DNA from 3 places in the Streptomyces sp. NPDC107521 genome. Region 3 is predicted to be linked to each of the others. Evidence: riboswitches for the same ligand, from Rfam matches in the RefSeq annotation. Region 3 holds a riboswitch; each other region holds the start of a gene.
The links. A riboswitch is a leader RNA that binds a small molecule or an ion and turns the genes downstream of it on or off. The one in region 3 is predicted to bind cobalamin.
Positions count from the first base shown of each region.

Region 1 (6,989 bases), on a different contig from region 3:
TGCTGGGTGTGGGCGAAGACGAGGAGCGGACCGCGGCCCCGCTCACGGTCCGCGAGGGCGGCCAGGTTCTCCGCCATCATCGTGTCCCGCAGTCCCAGCGCCCGGGACATCCGGTCCTCCGGACCGGTCTCCGCCAGCACCCGGTGGTAGGCGAGGAGCCCAGCCGCGGTGCGCGCGCCGAGTTCGGCGTCGCTCAGGGCCCCGGCCGTGTCCCCGGCGGCGTACCGGGGCGCCGCCCCGGCCAGCAGCCGGCGGAGGTCGTCGGTGATCACCCGCAGCTCCCGGGCGTCGGCCGTGTCCCCGACCGAGCGGGACGGCTCCCACATCACCCGGGGATGGGTCCAGCGCGCGTCGTCACCGAGCAGGGCGTCGATCCGTTCCCAGGGATGGGGCACCGACGGGGCGTGGTCCGTGAGGAAGCCGTGCAGCAGGCGCAGGGCCGCGCGGGGGCTCTCGGCGCCGGTGATCTCCATGGGGGCGTCGAACCCGGCGAACCGCACCGCGTCCTCCGGGCCCGGGCCGCGGTTGCGGGCGCCGAGCCACTCCACGAGGGCCCGGTTCGAGGGCCAGTCCCCCCAGCCGTGGCTGAAGCCCCGGGACATCGTCGGGCCGAGCGCCGTGCCGTCGCCGCGCACATGGGTGTCGACCATGCGGCCCCTGAGGCAGTCCGACTCCAGGGCCACCAGGCGGGTCCCCCGGTGCTCGACGAGCCCGCGCAGCAGGGCGTTGCGCAGCAGCGGGAAGGTCTCCACGCCGTGCCGCGGCTCGCCCAGCGCCAGCACGCGCGGCGGGCGGGGGCGCCGGGCCAGGAACCGGTCGACGGCCGGGTACGGGAAGTCATCCGTCATCATGGCTTCGACGCTATCGTTGACGCGACGGTTGAGGGTTCGGACGCCGGACGACCCGGAAACGGCCCGTGGACAAGGGCCGACCAACCGGATGACCTTCAAACGGAGCGACACCTGGAGGGGATGCGATGCGACCCGTCGACCTCGCGCGGCCGCACGGACTGTCCGGACAGGCGGTCCGCAACTACGAGGCCGCCGGCATCCTCCCGGCCGCCGACCGCACCCCCACTGGCTACCGCCGCTACACGCCCCTGCACGCGGCGGCGCTGCGCACCTTCCTCGCCCTCGTCCCCGCCCACGGCCACGCCACGGCACGGCGGATCATGACGCTGCTCAACACCGGGGCCACCGAGGAGGCGCTCACCGCCCTGGACGTCAGCCACGCCGACCTGCTCGCCGACCGCCGGACCCTGGACGCCATCGAACGCGCCCTCGCCGAGCTGACCCCCGGGCCCGCTTCATCTCCGGCCCACCGCTCCACCACCGTCGGCGCCCTGGCCCACCGGCTCGGCCTGCGCCCCGCCACCCTGCGCCGGTGGGAGCGGGCCGGACTGCTGCGCCCCGGGCGGGAGCGGGAGACCGGGTACCGGACCTACACGGCCGACGACGTCCGCGACGCCCACATCGTGCACCAACTGCGCCGGAGCGGTTACCTGCTGGCGCAGATCGCGCCGCTGCTGGACGAACTGCGCGGGGCCACCTCCCCCGACTCCGCGTCCGCCGCCATCGCGGAGCGGCGGCGGCGCCTGCACACCCGGGCCCTCGCCATGCTCAACGCGTCGGCGGAGACCGGACGTTACCTCGGCGAACTGGGCGGGGCCGGGGGCGCGGACGGCCCGGCGGGCTGACGCGCCGGGCGCAGCGGCGCGGGGACGGACGGGGTGCCGGAAGGAGCCGGAGACGCGGCCGGGGGCCGGCGGGGACGGGACGGCGGCAGGGAGCGGCGGCCCCCTCCGCGCGTTTCCGCGCGTTTCCGCGCGTCTCCGCGCGGGGCCGTGCCGGGAGTGCGGGGAAGCGCGGTGGGGGTGCGGGGAGGGTCCCGCACATGCGGCCCGGGTACCGGTCCTCAGGAACCGGCGACCCGGTCCGTCCCGCTCCCGAGCCCTCCGGGCCGGGTCAGCCCGCGGCCGAGCGGATCCGGTAACTGACCGCCGCGTACGGGAAGTTGCCCTGACCGAGGGTGCCCGTGCGGAAGTACAGGTCGCCCGTTTGGCCGGGAGCGCCGGTCACGCAGTCCTCGTTGAAGAAGACGTCGACGGCCTGGTTGGACAGGGCGAGGAAGGAACGGGCCGGGGTGTCGAGTTCCTGGCACACGCCGACCTTCGCCAGGTCGAGCCGGACGGCCGTCCCGGCCCGGTCGGCACCCGTGTAGAAGGTGACGCTGCCGAGCGGGGCGGCCTGTGCCTGGCTCGCCCCGGCCAGGCACAGGGCCGCCGCGGCGGTGGCGACGGCGGTCCTGCCCAGATGCCGGTGATACGGCCTCATACGCGATACCTCACTTCGTGTCGTACGGCGGGAAACGCCGGGGGGAGGTCCGTTCGCGGGCCGGGCGGCCCGGGACCCCGAGCCACTTTGCTTCATAGTTCAATGAGAGGGAAGGGGGTCGGCCGTCCCGGAACGCCCGCGGCGGTCATCTTCCGGTGGCCCCCCGCCGCGCGGTGTCGGGGTTCGGCCGGGCTGGTCCCCGTTCCTCCCCGGACCTCCGTCCCGGCGGCTGTCACACGTTTGGCGCGGTCGGCGTTTCCCCGTGGGGGGAGCGGTCGTTGGGGCGGTCATGGTCAAGCGATTCGTGTGTGTCCCCGTCCTGTCCGCCGCGCTGCTGGCGTCCGCCGCCACCGCCACCGCCGCGCCCGCCGCCCCGGCGGACCCCGCCGTTCCGGCCGCCTCCGCCCTGCCCCTGCCGGGCGCGCCCGGGGTGCCGCTGCTGGAGGGGGTGCTCGGATCGCTGGAGGTGGGGCACCCGGTCACCTCCCTGACGGCGCTGCTGCCCGACGGCGTCCGCGCCCGATGAACCCCGTGTGCGGGGGACGGCCGCCCGGCCGTCCCCCGCACACGGACGTGGTCAGGACCCGGCGGGCACCTCCGCGCGGACCGTGCGGGCGGCGGCGACCATGTTCTCCAGCGAGGCCCGCGTCTCGGGCCAGCCGCGGGTCTTCAGCCCGCAGTCGGGATTCACCCACAGCCGCTCGGCGGGGATGGCCCTCAGCCCGGCGCGCAGCAGCTCCGCCGCCTCCTCGGCGCTCGGGACGCGCGGCGAGTGGATGTCGTACACCCCCGGACCCGCCTCGCGCGGGTACCCGTGGGCGGCCAGTTCCCGGGCGACCTGCATGTGGGAGCGGGCCGCCTCCAGGCTGATGACGTCGGCGTCCAGGTCGTCGATGGCCTGGACGATGTCGCCGAACTCCGCGTAGCACATGTGGGTGTGGATCTGGGTGTCCGGCCGCACCCCGCCGGTGGTGAGGCGGAACGCCTCGGTGGCCCACGCGAGATAGGCGGAGCGGTCGGCCTCCCGCAGGGGCAGCGTCTCGCGCAGCGCGGGCTCGTCGACCTGGATGACCGCCGTCCCGGCCGCCTCCAGGTCGCCCACCTCGTCCCGGAGTGCGAGGGCGACCTGCCGGGCGGTGTCCCCGAGCGGCTGGTCGTCGCGGACGAAGGACCAGGCGAGCATGGTGACCGGCCCGGTGAGCATGCCCTTGACCGGGCGGTCGGTGAGCGACTGGGCGTACGAGGTCCAGCGCACGGTCATCGGTGCCGGCCGCGAGATGTCCCCGGCCAGGACCGGCGGGCGGACGTACCGGGTGCCGTAGGACTGGACCCAGCCGTGCTGGGTGGCGAGGTAGCCGGTGAGCTGCTCGGCGAAGTACTGGACCATGTCGTTGCGTTCGGGCTCGCCGTGGACCAGGACGTCGATGCCGGTCTTCTCCTGGAAGGAGACGACCTCCTGGATCTCCGCCCTGACCCGCTCCTCGTACCCGGCGGTGCCGATGCGGCCGGCCCGCAGGTCGGCGCGGGCGACGCGGAGTTCACCGGTCTGCGGGAACGATCCGATGGTGGTCGTCGGCAGCAGCGGCAGCCCGAGGCGGGCGTGCTGGGCGGCGGCCCGGTCGGCGTACGGCAGGGACCGGCGGGTGTCCGCACCGGTGACGGCGGCGGCGCGGGCGCGCACGGCCGTGTCGTTGGTGAGGGGGGAGGCGGCGCGGGAGGCGAGGTCGGCCTGGTTCGCGGCCAGTTCGGCGGCGATGGTGTCGGTCCCCAGGGCGAGGCCCCTGGCGAGGGTGACGATCTCGGCGGTCTTCTGCCGGGCGAAGGCCAGCCAGCGCAGGATCTGCGGTTCGATGTCCTTCTCTGCGGCCGCGTCCAGCGGGACGTGCAGCAGGGAGCAGGAGGCGGCGACGTCGACGCGGTCGGCCAGCCCGAGGAGGGTGCCGAGCGTGGAGAGGGACCCCCGGAGGTCGTTGATCCAGATGTTGCGGCCGTTGACGACCCCGGCGACCAGCCGCTTCCCGGGCAGACCGCCGACGGCGGCCAGGTCGTCCAGGTTGGCGGCGGCGGACTCGGTGAAGTCCAGCGCGAGCCCTTCCACCGGGGCCTTGGCCAGCACCGGGAGGGCGTCCCCGAGGCGGTCGAAGTAGGAGGCGACCAGCAGCCTGGGCCGGTCGGTGAGGGTGCCGAGGTCCCGGTAGGCCCGCTCGGCGGCCTTCAGCTCGGCCGGGGTGCGGTCCTGGACGAGGGCGGGCTCGTCGAGCTGTGCCCACTCGGCCCCGGCGGCGCGCAGATCGGCCAGGACCTCCGCGTAGACGGGGAGCAGCCGGTCCAGCAGGGTGAGCGGGTCGAAGTCCGCCGCCACACCGGGGGCGGGCTTGGCGAGCAGCAGGTACGTCACCGGGCCGACCAGCACGGGACGGGCGGTCAGGCCCAGGGACAGGGCCTCGGTCAGCTCCGCGACCTGCCGGCCGGAGTCGGCGGTGAACACCGTGTCCGGACCCAACTCGGGCACCAGATAGTGGTAGTTGGTGTCGAACCACTTGGTCATCTCCAGCGGCGCCACGTCCTGGGTGCCGCGGGCCATCGCGAAGTAGCCGTCGAGCGGATCGGCCTCGACGGCGGCGCGGTGGCGCTCGGGAACCGCGCCGACCATGACGGTGGTGTCGAGGACGTGGTCGTAGTACGAGAAGTCCCCGGTGGGGACCTCGTGCACGCCGGCTCCGGCGAGGCTCCGCCAGTTGGCGCGGCGCAGTTCGGCGGCGGTCGCCCGGAGGACGTCGGCGGTGACGCGGCCCTTCCAGTACCCCTCGACGGCCCTCTTCAGTTCCCGGTTCGGGCCCTGGCGGGGGTAGCCGTACACGGTGGCCCGTGCCGCCGCGGCTGCGGACTTGCTGGTCACGGAGATCTCCTTCGCGAGATGAGTCCCTGAGATCCCGGAGACGGGACGAGGACGCGAAGGGTGACGCACCCGGGGGAGGGGGCGCGCGAGGGCGCGGCCGACCGCCGGGTGTGCACGCCGACCCGCCCACGAGGTCACCGGAATGTCCGCGCGCGGGGGCTCCGCGCACGGGCAGTGGCAGGTCTTCGGACTCGCGGGCACGCCCTCCGTCCGGAGGACACCTACTGGCCGTCGCTTCCCGCGCCCGTCTCCCGGGCGCAGTGCGTATGACGGCGGTCGTTCCCGCTCACCGCTGCGGGGCAGTCCCGGATTTCCACCGGGTTCCCTCTTGCGACACCCCGCCTGGCGGACGGGGCGAACCAGCTGCACCTCACAGCCTACGGGGTGCGGGAGACGGGTGGGACGGTGCGTCCACCATCCGGATGGTGAGACGAGACGGGGCGGGGCGCGGCCGGGCGGGGCGGGGCGGAGCGGCGGGGCCGGGCGGTGACGGGGCGGGGGCGGCCGGTGCCGCCGCGCCCCGTCACCGGCGGCCGTGCCGCGGCGCCGGCCGCCGGTCGCGCGGCCGGTCCCGCGCGGCCGGTCCCGCGCGGTGGGTCCGGCGCGGTGGGTGCGGTGCCCCGGGGCGGGAGGGTCCGTCGGACCCCCTTCCCCGGGGCGCCGTGCGCCGTCCGGGCCCGCGGGGTCAGCGGGTGTAGGTGACCACGTGCTCCTTCAGCGAGCCGCAGTTGGAGCCGTACACCTGCACGTACACGTTGTCGATGCTGCCGCCCCAGTCGACACAGCGGCCCTTGCCGTAGACCTGGACCGGACCGGCGTACGAGGTGTAGCGCCCGAAGTCGTCCGCGCCCTGGTCGGTGCCGTTGACGTACAGCCACGCGGACATGTCGAGCACCGTGCCCGGGTTGCTGCGGATGGTGACGACACAGTTCTTGCCGTTCGTCGCGTTGTAGGTCAGGTACAGGGTGCCGAGCGCGCCCACGGGCTGGGAGTTGACGGTCTTGTAGGCGGTGCCGCAGAGCTTCTGCGGAGTCGTGTCGGGCGCCGCCGAGGCGGGCGCGGCCAGGGCGGTCGTGGCGCCCAGCGACAGCGCGGCCAGGGCGGCGGCGGTCAGGACGGAACGAGTGGCGATCATTGTTCCCCCTTGCGAAGTCCGAAGGTGTTTCCTCCTGTCCGGTGTGACCCATGACATTCGTCAATGGTTGTGCCCCGTCGCGCTGTTGACCGGTGGAGGCGGTCCCGCACCGCGCGGCGCGCGGCGGTCAGCGCCGTTCGCGCACCCCCTCGACCAGCAGCGCGACCAGGCGGCGGGCGTCGTACCGGGGGTCGCTGTCGGCGCCGATGCAGAGGTTCCCGATGCCGCGCATCAGGTGGTAGGCGTCGATGTCGGACCGGATCTCGCCCGCCGCGCGCGCGGCGTCGAGGAGCTCAGCGCAGACGGGCAGGAGCCGGTCGAGGAAGTGGCCGTGCAGCGCCTCGAACCCCTCGCTGTCGCTGCGCAGCACGGAGGCCAGGCCGTGCTTGGTGACGAGGAAGTCGGTGAACAGCTCCGCCCACCGCCCGAGGGCGGCGTGGGGCGGGGTTCCGGCGGCCAGCAGGGCCGGACCGGCCTCGGCGCACGCCTCCACCTGGTGCCGGTAGACGGCGACGACCAGATCCGCCCGGGTGGGGAAGTGGCGGTAGAGGGTGCCCGGTCCGACCCCGGCCCGCGCGGCGATGTCCCGCACCGGCGCCTCCACGCCCGAGGCGGTGAAGAC
Region 1 covers NZ_JBVKAT010000028.1:45,430-52,418, forward strand. The annotation lists gene ACZ7LB_RS29510 (erythromycin esterase family protein) at 1-851, opposite strand, end outside; gene ACZ7LB_RS29515 (MerR family transcriptional regulator) at 977-1,696, shown strand; gene ACZ7LB_RS29520 (hypothetical protein) at 1,965-2,333, opposite strand; gene ACZ7LB_RS29525 (hypothetical protein) at 2,623-2,859, shown strand; gene metE (5-methyltetrahydropteroyltriglutamate--homocysteine S-methyltransferase) at 2,911-5,232, opposite strand; cobalamin riboswitch at 5,392-5,612, opposite strand; gene ACZ7LB_RS29535 (spore-associated protein) at 5,918-6,367, opposite strand; gene ACZ7LB_RS29540 (TetR/AcrR family transcriptional regulator) at 6,495-6,989, opposite strand, start outside.
Region 1: it holds a riboswitch for cobalamin, as region 3 does, so the genes downstream of both, metE (5-methyltetrahydropteroyltriglutamate--homocysteine S-methyltransferase) here and ACZ7LB_RS13560 (ribonucleoside-diphosphate reductase subunit alpha) in region 3, are expected to answer to the same signal.

Region 2 (6,989 bases), on a different contig from region 3:
CGGTGAAGTGCGGTACCAGCCCGTTCACCGCGCCGAGGAGCGTGGACTTGCCGACGCCGGTGTGCCCGACGACGAGGCAGAGTTCGCCCTCCTCCACGGTGAGGCTCACCTCGCGCAGCGCGGGCCCGGGCGCGTCGTCGTACTCGATGGTGACCTGGTCGAAGGTGATCACGCGGAGGCGGCTTTCCGGTCGGGGGGTCGGTGCGCGGCGGGCGGCGGGGAGAGGAAGCCGGCGGTACCGGCGAGCAGGATCGCGGCGGTCGGCACCAGCGGCAGGCCGGGCCAGGTGAGCGGGTGGAACACCGGGTTGAGCTGCGCGGGGTCGTAGCCGAGGCCGGTGAAGAGGAGCGCGGCGGCGAGGACTCCGCTGCCGGCCACGGCCCATTCCGGCAGGCGCCACGGATCGGGGCGGTAGGCGGTGCGGGTGACGCGCCGGCCACCCAGCCGCAGGCCCGCCAGGCACAGCAGGGCACCGGCCCCCATGGCCGGCAGCCCGAGGAGGGCGGGCGCGGTGGCGTCGAGCAGCCCGTACGCCCCCGCGCACAGACCGCACATGCCGAGCAGCATCAGCGCGCCGGTGATCCGGCGCGAGCGGGGCGTTGCGGAGCCGGCCCGGCCGTAGCCCCGGCAGTCCATGGCGGACGCCAGGCGCAGCGAGCGTTCGAGGGCGTCCTCCAGGACGGGAACCACGATCCCGCGCAGCGCCTTCAGCCCCCGGGACCGGCCCGCCCTGAGCCTGCGGGCGCGGGCGACGCGCTGCACGCTCTGCACCAACTGCGGCGCCACGCTCATGGCGACCGTGACGGCGGCCCCGAGTTCGTACAGCGCGCCGGGGAGGACACGCAGCGCGCGCTTGGGGTTGGCCAGGGTGTTGGCGGCGCCGATGCAGCACAGCATGCAGGCGAGCCGCAGCCCGTCGGTCGCGGCCGACAGCACCGCTTCCAGGGAGACCGGCCCGCCGATCCGGATGCCCGCGTACCAGTCCGGTGTGGGGACCCGGGGGAGGGAGAAGAGGAAGTGGTCCCGGGGGGTGATACCGGTCGCGAACACGGCGCGGAAGACGACGCGGATCGCGACGACCGTGAGCGCGAGGTACAGGTAGTACGCGAAGCCGCGTGCCCAGGGTGCCTCGGTGCGGCGGACCGTGACGACATGGCCCAGGACGGCGAGGACGAGGAGCAGCAGCAGGGGGTTGTCGGTGCGGCTGACGGCGGTGGCGAGGGCCAGGGCCCAGATCCACCAGGCCATGGGATGCAGTGTGCGCGGCAGGCGGCGGACCCCCTTGCGGGTCGGCGGGCCGGACACCGCGGCGGGTGGCCGGGCCGTCGCGCTCACCGGGTGCCGCGGCGCCTGTGGGCCGCGTGGACGGCCGCGCCGCCGATCAGGGCGACGAGCGAGGCTCCGGCGACCACCGGCACGATCGACCCGGAGTCGTGGGGGGCGTCGGTCGCCGGGGCCGCGTCGACGACCTCCGGGCCCCGTATCGGTGCCGCGAGCGCGGAGGGGGCCGCCGTGCCGGTGGGAGAGGGCGAGGGTGTGGGGCTCGCGCTCCGGCTCGTCGCGGGGCGGGACGGTTCGGGTTCCGCCGGCCCGGGCCGGGTCCCGGGGTCCCTCGGCTCCGCGGAGGCGGGCGCGGGCTCCGCGGGGGCGGAGGGCGCGGGCTCGGGCGGCGCCGGCGGGCGCCGCTCCGGCGCCGGGCCCGTACCGGCCCCCGGTGGCGGGGCGGGTGCCCGGTCGGTGGAGGGAGGCCGGTCCGTGTCGCCGACCGGCCGGGTGTTGTGGGCGCGCAGCTGGTCCGGGGTGACCGTGGGCCTGCCCTCGGTCCCCCCGATGTCGGTGCCCCCGTAGACCCACAGATCGACGCTGCCGGGCCCGGGCCGGTAGAGCATGGCGCCGAGCCGGCTGTACTCCCAGTCGTTCCGGCCGGGGTCGGCGTGCCAGTACGACCAGTAGGCGGAGGCGGGAGGGGTGAGCACGCAGTCGTCCTCGGCCGGGGTCGGGAACTGCCTGCCGTCCCGGTAACCGCTGTAGCCGATGCGGCAGATGAACGCCGGCCCGTCGTGTCCCGTGCCGGTGGTGCGCCAGCCGCCCTGGTTGAGCAGTTCGTAGCCGGTCGTGGGCGTCGTGCCGCAGGACCGGAAGAGGGGACCGCCCCAGTCGCTGAAGTCGACCGCGAGGACGGCGCCGGAGGTGGTCGTGCAGCGTCCCATGGGCTGCGGTGCGGCTCCGGCCGGGGCCGCACCGCCGGCGACCGCGGCGGCGGTCAGGCCGAGGGCCGCCGCCGCCCGTGCCGTCGTCCGTGCGGAGCGCGAGCGGATCACCGCTCACCCCCCGCCGCGGCCCTGCGGCGGGCCAGGACCGTGCAGCGCCAGCCGGCCAGCACCATGAGGGCGGCGAGGACGGCCAGGAGCCCGGCCTGCGCACCCGTGGAGGCGAGGGCGCCCTTGCCGCCGGACGCGCCGTACCCGCCCCCGGGATCGTCCGGGGTGACGATGTCCGGTGCCCCCGCGCCTCCCGTGCCGCCCGGGGTGACGATCTCCGGGGTGACGATCTCCGGTCCGCCGTCGCCCGGTCCCGGCGTGGGCTGCGGTGACGTACGGGTCAGATCGCGTTCCAGCGTGCCGAAGGAGATGCCGGTGGCTCCGCTCACCGCCTGGGTGGAGGCACGGAGGTCGGAACCGCGCTGTCCTTCCCGGGCCACGTTGAAACCGCCGTCGGGGTTCTGCTGGGAGGCGAGGAAGGCGCGGGCCCGGGCGATCTCCCCGGTGTACGCGGACGCGTCCAGGGAGAGTCCCTGCACCGCGAGCGCGGCCGAGTTGACCGAGTTCCCGGCCGCGCCGGGGAAGCCCCCGCCGGGGAGCTGCTGGGACGCGATCCAGGCCAGCGCCCTGTCCACGGCCCGGTCCGCCCCGCTGCCGCCGGCCAGGCTGAGGGCCATGGCGGCGATCGCGGTGGAGTCCACGTCGGAGTCGTCGGTGGCCGGTACCAGGCTGGGCCAGGCGCCGTTGTCCCGCTGGAGAGCCGTGAGATAGGCGAGCGGTTCGCGGGCCGCTCCGGTCTCGCCCGCGCGGAGCTGGGCCATGACGGCCAGGGACTGTCCGAAGACGGAGGGCGTGTAGGTGTAGGCGCCCTTGGCGGCGCAACTGCGGTCGGGCGCGGTGCTCGGCCCGGCGCACACGGCCCTGCCGAGCGCCGCGACGAGGTCCTGACCGCCGAAGTGCCGCGGGTCGCGGCCGACGGTCTCGGCGAGCAGCGCGGCCTTCCCCAGGGAACCGCCCAGCACGTGGGGCGTGCCGATGCCGGTCCAGTCGTGGAGGGTGCGCCCCTCGCCGTCGGTGCCCCGGTCGTCGAGGAAGTCGACGATGCCGCGCAGCCTGCCGTCGGACAGTCCGGTCGCGGCGAGCGCGTAGGCGCCGTCGATGGTCAGCCCGAAGTCGGCACGGACGGAGCCGGGGCCGGACGTGTAGTACCGGCCCTGCTTCAGGAGGTCGGCGCCGGTGAGGTAGGCGACTCCCTTCGCGAGGTCGGGACCGTCACCCTCCGGCGGGGTGGCCGGGTCCGTGGCCGGGGGCGGCGATGTCGGCGGCCGCGTGGCGGGGGGAGGTGACGTCGGCGGCTGGGTGGCGGGGGGCGGCGATGTCGGCGGGTCGGTCGGACCGGTCCGTTCGGTGGTCAGGGTGACCAGGCTGGTGCGGACTCCCGCCAGGACGGCGGCCGGCGTCGGGTGGAGCGCCGGATCGGTCGCGCCCTCCTCGAAGCCGAAGCCGCCGTCGGCGAGCTGCTCGCGGGAGAGCCAGGCGACGGCCGCGTCGGCGCGGTCCCCGTCGCCGAGGACGCGCAGGGCCTGTGCCGCGTACGCCGTGGCGTGGACGGAGCCGCTGGTGGCGCCGGTGTACCCGGGGAAGGCGCCGTCCTGGCGCTGGGCCCCGGCCAGGTAGGCACGGGCCCTGGCGACGGCGTCGTCGTGGCCGCCCGCCCTGCGCAGGACGAGGGCGACGAGGGCGGTGGTGGCGGGGTCGCCGTCGCAGTACTCGCCGGGGCGGATGAGGATGCCGGTGACTCCGCCGTCACGGCACTGGACCTGGGTGAGCCGCTGCACGGCCCCGGCCGCCGGGGTGGCTCCGGCGCGCAGCAGGGCCAGGACCGACAGCGCCTGCCCGTCGGTGTATCCGGCGTTGCGGAAGTCGCCCCTGGCGGTGCAGCCGGGTGTCGGTTCGCCGGATTCGGGGCCCGCGGCGCACACATGCGCCGACAGGTCGCCGATCAGGTCGTGGCCGCCGACGTCGCGGGGGTCCGTCCCCGTGCTGGAGGCGAGGAGGGCCAGGCGGGCGGCGGCGGTGGCGTCCGGGGCCCCGCCCGCGCCCTCCGGGTAGGCGTACTCGCCCGCGTGGGAGGCGAGGAAGGCGGTGACCCTGCGCAGGGCGGGGCCGCTTCCGGCCGCGGCGAGTCCGTAGGCCACCTCCGTGGTGAGGAGGTGGTCGGGGGTGTCGCCGCCCTCGGGGACGACGTGGTCACCGTCGGTCAGCCGGCTCTCGAGCCAGGCCGCCGCGGCGGCCACGTCGATCGCTCCCGGCGTTCCCGTCGGGGTTCCGGGGCCGGGGGTGCCGCCGGTGCCCGGCCGGACGTCGTCGGGGCTGAAGTCCGGCCTGCCCGTGCCGCCGTACACCCAGGCGTCCACGTCGCCGTCCTTGAGCCTGCGGTCCATGGCTCCGTACTGGCTGTACGACCAGTCGTCGCGGCCCGGTGAGGCGGTCCAGTAGGACCAGTAGGCGTTCGCGGGCGGAGTGAGGACGCAGCCCTCCTGGGCGGGGGTCGGGTACCGGGTGCCGCCGTTGAAGGAGCCGTGGCCGATGCGGCAGATGAACGCCGGACCGTCGTGCTCGGTCCCGGCGGTGCCGAACCCGCCCTCGTGGAGCAGGTCGTAGCCGGTGCTCGGCGTCGGATCGCAGCCCCGCACGACATCACCGCCGAACGGCCCGAAGTCGACGGCGACCACCGCGCCTCGGGTCGCCGTGCACGCTTCCGCCCGGTCCGGCCCCGCGACGGCGGACGTCGTGGTGAGGAGGGTCACGGAGGCGGCCACCAGCACCAGGAGGGCGACAGCCAGCGCGGCCACCGGCCCGGGTGCCGTACCCGCCCGTGCGTCGTGTCGTCGCTGGCTCCCCACCGCGGCCCCCTCGTTGCCTTCCGGCGCGGACGGTGAACGTGGGTGAGGGCTCCCGGGCAGGGGAATCCCCGCGTACGGAAGCCGGTCGCACCACGCCGTAGTCCGCGACGGCGTCTGTTGCTGATGAACGCTCCAGGTGTTCCGGCTCGCCCGGCGTCTGCCGGGCCCACGGTTGCGGGTCAGCGCCGGATTCTCACCGGCTTCCCCTGGAACTCAAGGCGTATCAGCGGGATTTGAGCATGCATCACCGATCGCGTCAAGACGGCCGCGGGCCGGTGCGGCGGTTCTCCTGAGCCGCTGTGGCGGCCCGGACGCCCGTCGGGTACCGTCCCGGTCTGCCGAGTGGGGGAACCCGGTGGGAATCCGGGGCTGACGCGCAGCGGTGTGGAACGGCAGGGGGCCGTTCCGAGCCCGAATGCCCAGGCGGCACAGCACTGGAAGCCGATCCACGCGTCCCGGACGGCGGCCACACCCGCTGCTTCCGCCCGCGCACCGCGCTGCCCGGCGACAGCACGGGGACCGGTCGGCGTCCCCGTCCCAGGAGCAGGCCTTGTCCCGTACCTCTTCTCCCTTCCTCCGTCGCTCGGCCCTGGCCGCGGTGGCCGCGGTCGGCGCCCTCGCGCTGACGGCGCCGCCGGCCGCCGCGACCACGACACCCGCCCAGATCGCCACCTCGAAGACCAACGGCGTCGCTTATCTCAAGTCCCTTCAGGCGGCGGACGGTTCGTACGCCGGCCCGGGGCTCTCCAACGAGTGGGCGTTCAGCGCGCTCGCCGCCGCCGGAACCGCCGCCGTGGACGTGACGCCCGGCGGTGACCCGAGCAGGAACGCGAGGACGGTCTACCGCAACCTCCTGTCCACCGGCGGGTGGCCGTCCGCGTCCCCGGTCGTCACCGACTACGAGCGGGCCGCCCTCAACGCCTACGCCGCCGGTGTCGACCCGGCCCGGGTCTCCGCCTCCCGCAACCTGATCGCCGACATCCACCGCTACTGGCAGACCGCCGAACCCGGCTACTTCGGCCCGTCCGGCAACTTCAACGGCACCGTCTTCGCCGCCCTGGCCCTCAACGGCGCCAGGACCCCCTCCGGTCAGCTCCGTGTCCCGCAGGCGCTCCGCGACGCGATGGCCACCCGGATCCGGGCCAACCAGCACAACGACGGCGGCTGGAACTACGGCAAGGCGGAAGGCAGCGCCACCGAGCTCGCCAAGACCTCGGACATCGACATGACCGGTGCGGCCATGGCCGCGCTGTGCGTGTCGGGCGTGCCGAACACCGACGCCGACATCGTCCGGGCCAGGGCCTTCCTCAAGAGCAAGCTGGTGGCCGGCAGCGGTGCCTTCAACGCCATGTTCGGTGTCAACACCAACTCCAACGGCTGGGCGGTCTCCGGACTGAACGCCTGCGGCATCAACGCGCAGACCGGTGACTTCCTCACCGCCATGGGCAGGACCCCGCTGGACTTCCTGATCGCCCAGCAGTTCAACCCGGGCGGCGGATTCAGGTACCTGCCCAGTGACACGGGCCCGTCCGCCTACGCCTCCAGCGACGGGATGAGGGCCGTGGCCGGCGCGGGATTCACCGCCGCACCGCCCGCACCGGTCACCCCGGGGGCGCCGCAGTGGGTCGGAGAGGGCTCCTTCACCTCCGGTACGGCGGCGACGCTCGCACTGACCGTGGACGACGGTGCGGGGGGCCTCGAGGTGTGCTCCGTCACGCTCACGCCGACCGGGCCGACGACCACCCTGGGCGCGGTCCTCGACGCGGCCCGGACGGCGGCCACCCCCGCGGGCTGTGTGACCTCCGTGGCGCCCTCGTCCGGC
Region 2 covers NZ_JBVKAT010000011.1:14,217-21,205, forward strand. The annotation lists gene ACZ7LB_RS18005 (ABC transporter ATP-binding protein) at 1-172, opposite strand, end outside; gene ACZ7LB_RS18010 (CbiQ family ECF transporter T component) at 169-1,335, opposite strand; gene ACZ7LB_RS18015 (hypothetical protein) at 1,332-2,321, opposite strand; gene ACZ7LB_RS18020 (prenyltransferase/squalene oxidase repeat-containing protein) at 2,318-5,116, opposite strand; cobalamin riboswitch at 5,285-5,419, opposite strand; cobalamin riboswitch at 5,513-5,588, shown strand; gene ACZ7LB_RS18025 (prenyltransferase/squalene oxidase repeat-containing protein) at 5,718-6,989, shown strand, end outside.
Region 2: it holds a riboswitch for cobalamin, as region 3 does, so the genes downstream of both, ACZ7LB_RS18020 (prenyltransferase/squalene oxidase repeat-containing protein) here and ACZ7LB_RS13560 (ribonucleoside-diphosphate reductase subunit alpha) in region 3, are expected to answer to the same signal.

Region 3 (6,989 bases):
GACGGGGTCAACGGCGTCGCGCTCGCCGTCTTCATCCTCTTCTTCGCGCTCGTCACCGTCCTCGGCTTCCTGGCCGCCCGCTGGCGCCGGGCCGACAACGAGCACAGCCTCGACGAATGGGGCCTGGGCGGCCGTTCGTTCGGCACCTGGGTCACCTGGTTCCTGCTGGGCGGCGACCTGTACACCGCCTACACCTTCGTCGCCGTCCCGGCGGCGATCTACGCGGCGGGCGCCTCCGGCTTCTTCGCGGTGCCGTACACGATCCTGGTGTACCCGCTGATCTTCACCTTCCTGCCGCGGCTGTGGTCCGTCTCCCACCGGCACGGCTACGTCACCACCTCCGACTTCGTGCGCGGCCGGTTCGGCTCGAAGGGGCTGTCGCTGGCGGTCGCCGTCACCGGCATCCTCGCCACCATGCCGTACATCGCGCTCCAGCTCGTCGGCATCCAGGCCGTCCTGGACGTGATGGGCGTCGGCGGCGGCGAGAACACCCACTGGTTCGTCAAGGACCTGCCGCTGCTGCTCGCCTTCGGCGTGCTGGCGGCCTACACCTACTCGTCGGGGCTGCGCGCGCCCGCGCTGATCGCCTTCGTCAAGGACACGCTGATCTACCTCGTCATCGCGGTGGCGATCATCTACATCCCGATCAGGCTCGGCGGGTTCGACGAGATCTTCTCCGCCGCGAACGACAAGTTCACCGCGGCGGGCTCGGGCGGGCTGGTGCCGGGCGGCACGAGCCAGTGGACGTACGCCACGCTGGCGCTGGGCTCGGCGCTCGCGCTGTTCATGTACCCGCACTCGATCACCGCGACGCTCTCCTCCCGCAGCCGCGAGGTGATCCGGCGCAACACCACGATCCTGCCGCTCTACTCGCTGATGCTGGGCCTGCTGGGGCTGCTCGGCTTCATGGCCGTCGCGGCCGGGATCAAGGTGAAGAACGGGCAGCTCGCCATCCCCCAGCTCTTCGAGACGATGTTCCCCGACTGGTTCGCGGGCGTGGCCTTCGCCGCCATCGGCATCGGCGCGCTGGTCCCGGCGGCGATCATGTCCATCGCGGCGGCGAACCTGTTCACCCGCAACATCTACAAGGACTTCATCAGGCCGGACGCCACGCCCCGGGAGGAGACCCGCGTCTCCAAGCTGGTGTCGCTGCTGGTCAAGGTGGGCGCGCTGGTCTTCGTCCTCGGCATGGACAAGACCGTCGCGATCAACTTCCAGCTCCTCGGCGGCATCTGGATCCTGCAGACCTTCCCGGCGCTGGTGGGCGGCCTGTTCACCCGCTGGTTCCACCGCTGGGCGCTGCTCGGCGGCTGGGCGGTCGGCATGGCCTACGGCACGGTCGCCGCGTACGGGGTGGCCTCGCCGACCCAGAAGCACTTCGGCGGCTCGGCCAAGGAGATCCCGGGCATCGGGGAGATCGGCTACCTCGGTCTCACGGCCTTCGTGCTCAACGTCGCGGTGACGGTGGTCCTCACCGTCGTCCTGCGGGCCGTGAAGGCACCCGACGGCGTCGACGAGACCCGGCCGGGCGACTACACGGCGGACGCGGGCGACCCGGGCGTCGCGGTGGAGACGCCGCCGGCCACGGCGGACAGCGCGCGCTGAGAGGGACGGGGCGAGGGACGGGGCGCGGGCCATCGCTCGCGCCCCGTCCCGCACCCCCGCACCCCCGCACCCGGCACCCCCCGCACCTGTGGGCCGCGGGCCGCGGCGCCCAGCGGTGTCGCGGTGTCGCGGCGCAACGGCATTGACGGGGCGTCGGAGCGAGCCGGCGGTCCGTCGCCGCGCCCTTCGGACACGGCGGGGCGGGAGGGGGCGCCCGTACCGGATGCGTCGGGCGTGGACGGCGTCGGACGCACGGCCGCGGAAGCCGTCGCGCACCGCGTCCTCCGCGACCGGCGCCGCACACCGAGGAGGCACCTCACCGTCCGGCGCGGCGGACGCGTCCGCAGGGGCTCGGCGGATGTGTCCGGGGTCACGGGGCCGGCGAACGTGTCCGACATCACGGGCGCCACCACGGCACCGAGTCACCCGCGGCACCGCCGGGCCCCCTGCCCCCGTCACCCCTCGCCACCGCGCTCCGGCGCCCTCGGGGTCCCGGCACCACCCCGCCGACCCTCCGGCCCCGCCCCGGACCCGGCCCCCGTGTCCGGGGTCACCGTCCCGCGCCCCGGCGGGCGCGGTACCGTGCGGGGGGACTCCGCCCCTTGCGCGGCAGGGTCACGGCACCGGGGGAACCCGGCCCTCCTGAGCGGCACCGCACCTCCGCCGAAGCACCGCGCCGGACCGCCGAGCGGGCTCCGGCCCCGCCGTCGCGGGGCCGCCACGAGGCCCCCGCCGGGCCGTCACGGCGCCCCGCGAGATGCCCCGCGAGGCCCCCGAGGGCCCGTCCCGGCCCGCCTCTCCCGCCGAGCACGACACTACATCTGGGGGTGCTTCCGCTCCCCGGCACAAGATGTATGCTCATGCTCGCTGTCGTCGCAGGGGAATCCGGTGCGAATCCGGAACTGTCCCGCAACGGTGTACTCGCGCGTTTCCGCACGCTTGTCAGTCCGAGGACCTGCCGGCAGTGCGCCCTGCCGTCCCGGCCGGGTGCCATGACGTCCGGGCCTCGCGGAGTGGGTCGGTGGACTCGACCGCCCCGTGCGCTCGTGAGCTGCCCCTGCCCCCCGCATGGCCCCGTGCCGAGCGAGGGAGTGCTCCACGTGACCACCGCGCCAGCCGATCCGGCCTCAGCGATCCGGGTGACGGCTCCAGCCACGGTGACGACCGCCCCGGTGGCGGCCGCCCCCGCGTCCGCGGGAACCGACGGTCCCGGTACCGCGCTGCTGCGCACCCTGACCGGGCTGACCGCCGACCTCCCCGACGCCGACCCCGGCCGGGTCGCCGCCGCCGCGCTGCGCGGCCGGTCCGCCCACGCCGACGAGGCCGAGCTGCGCGAGCTGGCCACCGAGACCGCGGCGGGGCTGATCTCGGAGGACCCCGTCTACTCCCGGCTGGCCGCCCGGCTGCTGACCATCGGCATCCGCGCCGAGGCCGCCTCCCAGGGCGTCACCCGGTTCACCGAGTCCGTCGCCACCGGGCACCGCGAGGGCCTGATCGGCGACCGGACCGCCGCGTTCGTCCGTCGGCACGCGGAGCACCTGGACGCGCTGATCGACCCGGACGCCGACGACCGCTTCGGCTACTTCGGCCTGCGCACCCTGCACAGCCGCTACCTGCTGCGCCACCCGGTCACCCGCAAGGTCGTCGAGACGCCCCAGCACTTCCTGCTGCGCGTCGCCGCCGGCCTCGCGGACGACACGGCGCCGGACGCGGCGACCGGCACCCGGGTCCTGGACGAGGTGGACGCGCTCTACGGGCTGATGAGCCGCCTCGACTACCTGCCCTCCTCCCCCACCCTGTTCAACTCGGGCACCCGGCACGCCCAGATGTCGTCCTGCTACCTCCTCGACTCCCCCAGGGACGAGCTGGACTCCCTCTACGACCGGCTCCACCAGGTCGCCCGCCTGTCCAAGCACGCCGGCGGCATCGGCATCGCCTACTCCCGCATCCGCTCCCGGGGTTCGCTGATCCGCGGCACCAACGGGCACTCCAACGGCATCGTCCCGTTCCTGAAGACCCTGGACGCCTCGGTCGCCGCCGTGAACCAGGGCGGCCGGCGCAAGGGGGCCGCGGCGGTCTACCTGGAGACCTGGCACGCGGACATCGAGGAGTTCCTGGAGCTGCGGGACAACACCGGCGAGGACGCCCGCCGCACCCACAACCTGAACCTCGCGCACTGGATCCCCGACGAGTTCATGCGCCGGGTGGACGCGGACGGCGACTGGTCGTTGTTCTCCCCCGCCGACGTGCCCGGGCTCACCGATCTGTGGGGCGAGGAGTTCGACACCGCCTACCGCGCGGCCGAGGCGGCCGGGCTGGCCCGCAGGACGCTGCCCGCGCGGGAGCTGTACGGGCGGATGATGCGCACCCTGGCGCAGACCGGCAACGGCTGGATGACCTTCAAGGACGCCGCCAACCGCACCGCCAACCAGACCGCCGAGCCGGGCCACGTCGTCCACTCCTCCAACCTCTGCACGGAGATCATCGAGGTCACCGACGACGGGGAGACGGCCGTCTGCAACCTGGGCTCCGTCAACCTCGGGGCATTCGTCGACACGGCGGCCGGGGACATGGACTGGGAACGGCTGGACGCCACCGTGCGCACGGCGGTGACCTTCCTGGACCGGGTCGTCGACATCAACTTCTACCCGACCGAGCAGGCGGGCCGCTCCAATGCCCGCTGGCGCCCGGTCGGCCTCGGTGTGATGGGCCTCCAGGACGTCTTCTTCCGGCTGCGCCTGCCCTTCGACTCCCCCGCCGCGAAGGCCCTGTCCACCCGGATCGCCGAGCGGATCATGCTCGCCGCCTACGAGACCTCCGCGGACCTCGCCGAACGCTCGGGCCCGCTGCCGGCCTGGGAGAGCACCCGCACCGCCCGGGGCGTGCTGCACCCCGACCACTACGGCGTGCGCCCGGAGTGGCCGGAGCGCTGGGCGGCCCTGCGCGAGCGCCTCGCCACCACCGGTCTGCGCAACGCGCTGCTCCTGGCCATCGCGCCGACGGCCACCATCGCCTCCATCGCGGGCGTCTACGAGTGCATCGAGCCGCAGGTGTCCAACCTGTTCAAGCGCGAGACCCTGTCCGGCGAGTTCCTCCAGGTCAACTCCTATCTGGTGGAGGACCTCAAGCGGCTCGGCGTCTGGGACGCCCGCACCCGCGAGGCGCTGCGCGAGGCCAACGGCTCGGTGCGGGACTTCGCCTGGATCCCCGAGGAGGTGCGCGACCTCTACCGCACCGCCTGGGAGATCCCGCAGCGCGGCCTGATCGACATGGCCGCCGCCCGCACCCCGTACCTGGACCAGGCCCAGTCGCTCAACCTGTTCCTGGAGACGCCGACCATCGGAAAGCTCTCCTCGATGTACGCGTACGCCTGGAAGCGGGGCCTGAAGACCACCTACTACCTGCGCTCCCGTCCCGCGACGCGGATCGCCCGCGCCGCCGGGGCGCGTGCCGCCGTACCCGCCCAGCAGAGCGCCGACCCGGACGCGGTGGCCTGCTCCCTGGAAAACCCCGAGTCCTGCGAGGCCTGCCAGTAATGACCACCCAGCACACCGAGACCGCCTCCGCCGACGGCTCCGGGGAGCGGCGCGCCGCTCCCGCCACGACCAAGAACCTGCTCGACCCGGGCTTCGAACTGACCCTGCGCCCCATGCGCTACCCGGACTTCTACGAGCGCTACCGGGACGCCATCAAGAACACCTGGCACGTCGAGGAGGTCGACCTCCACTCCGACGTCGCCGACCTGGCCCGGCTGACCCCCGAGGAGCAGCACCTCATCGGCCGTCTGATCGCCTTCTTCGCGACGGGCGACTCGATCGTGGCCAACAACCTGGTGCTGACCCTCTACAAGCACATCAACTCCCCCGAGGCGCGGCTGTACCTGAGCCGGCAGCTGTTCGAGGAGGCCGTCCACGTCCAGTTCTACCTGACCCTGCTGGACACCTACCTCCCCGACCCGGAGGACCGGGCGGCGGCCTTCGCGGCCGTGGAGAACATCCCCTCCATCCGTGAGAAGGCCGAGTTCTGCTTCCGGTGGATGGACTCCGTGGAGACCGTCGACCGGCTGGAGTCGCGGGCCGACCGCCGCCGCTTCCTGCTGAACCTGATCTGCTTCGCGGCCTGCATCGAGGGCCTGTTCTTCTACGGCGCCTTCGCCTACGTCTACTGGTTCCGCAGCCGCGGTCTGCTGCACGGGCTGGCGACCGGCACCAACTGGGTGTTCCGGGACGAGACGATGCACATGTCGTTCGCGTTCGACGTGGTGGACACCGTGCGCAAGGAGGAGCCGGACCTGTTCGACGACCGGCTCCAGGAGCAGGTGACCGACATGCTGCGGGAGGCCGTGGAGGCCGAGCTGCAGTTCGCGCGCGACCTGTGCGGCGAGGGTCTGCCCGGCATGAACACCGACTCCATGCGCCAGTACCTGGAGTGCGTGGCCGACCAGCGCCTCACCCGGCTGGGCTTCGCCCCGGTGTACGGGTCGGAGAACCCCTTCTCCTTCATGGAGTTGCAGGGGGTCCAGGAGCTGACCAACTTCTTCGAGCGGCGCGCCTCGGCGTACCAGGTGGCGGTGGAGGGCACCGTCGACCTGGACGAGGACTTCTGAGGTCCGGGCCGTTCCGGGCCGAGGGGGGGGGAGGGACCGGGCCGCCCCGGCCCCTCCTCCCCTCGGCCCCCTCCCGGCACCTCCCTCCCGGCCCCTCCCGGCCCCTCCCGGCCCGCGTCACCGCTCCACGGGTCTGACCAGCAGCTTGTGGGGGCGCAGCGTGATGCCCACATGGACCGCGTCCCGGGAGCCGGCCACCTGCTCGAAGCGGTACCGGGTGGCCAGTGCCGCCGTGATCAGCGTGAGCTGCGCCATGGAGAAGTGGTCGCTCGGGCACTTGCGGTTGCCCACGCTGAAGGGCCGCATGGCGTACTTCGGCAGCTCCGTCACCCGCTCCGGGAGCCAGCGGTCCGGGTCGAACTCCAGATGGCGGGCGTACGAGCGGGGATCGCGCTGGATGGCGTACGGGCTGTAGATGATGTCCGTCCCGGCCGGGATCCGGTAGCCGCCGAGTTCGGTGTCGGCCACCGCGCGCCGGGTCAGCACCCAGACGGCCGGGCGCAGGCGCATGGCCTCCACGATGACGTTGCCGGTGTGCGGCAGGCTGCGCACGTCGTCGAAGGCCACCGGGCGTCCGCCGGTGACGCCGAGGACCTCCTCGCGGATCCGGTCGGCGTGCTCCGGGTGCGCGGAGAGTGCCTGGAGCAACCACATGACCGTGGAGGCGATGGTCTCGCTGCCGGGGGTGAGGATCGCGACGACCTGGTCGTGGATCTCCTGCTCCCCGATGGGGTCGCCGTTCTCGTCCTCGGCCTCCAGCAGGGCGGTCAGCAGGTCG
Region 3 covers NZ_JBVKAT010000007.1:174,681-181,669, forward strand. The annotation lists gene mctP (monocarboxylate uptake permease MctP) at 1-1,605, shown strand, start outside; cobalamin riboswitch at 2,423-2,582, shown strand; gene ACZ7LB_RS13560 (ribonucleoside-diphosphate reductase subunit alpha) at 2,706-5,141, shown strand; gene ACZ7LB_RS13565 (ribonucleotide-diphosphate reductase subunit beta) at 5,255-6,211, shown strand; gene ACZ7LB_RS13570 (bifunctional albaflavenone monooxygenase/terpene synthase) at 6,329-6,989, opposite strand, start outside.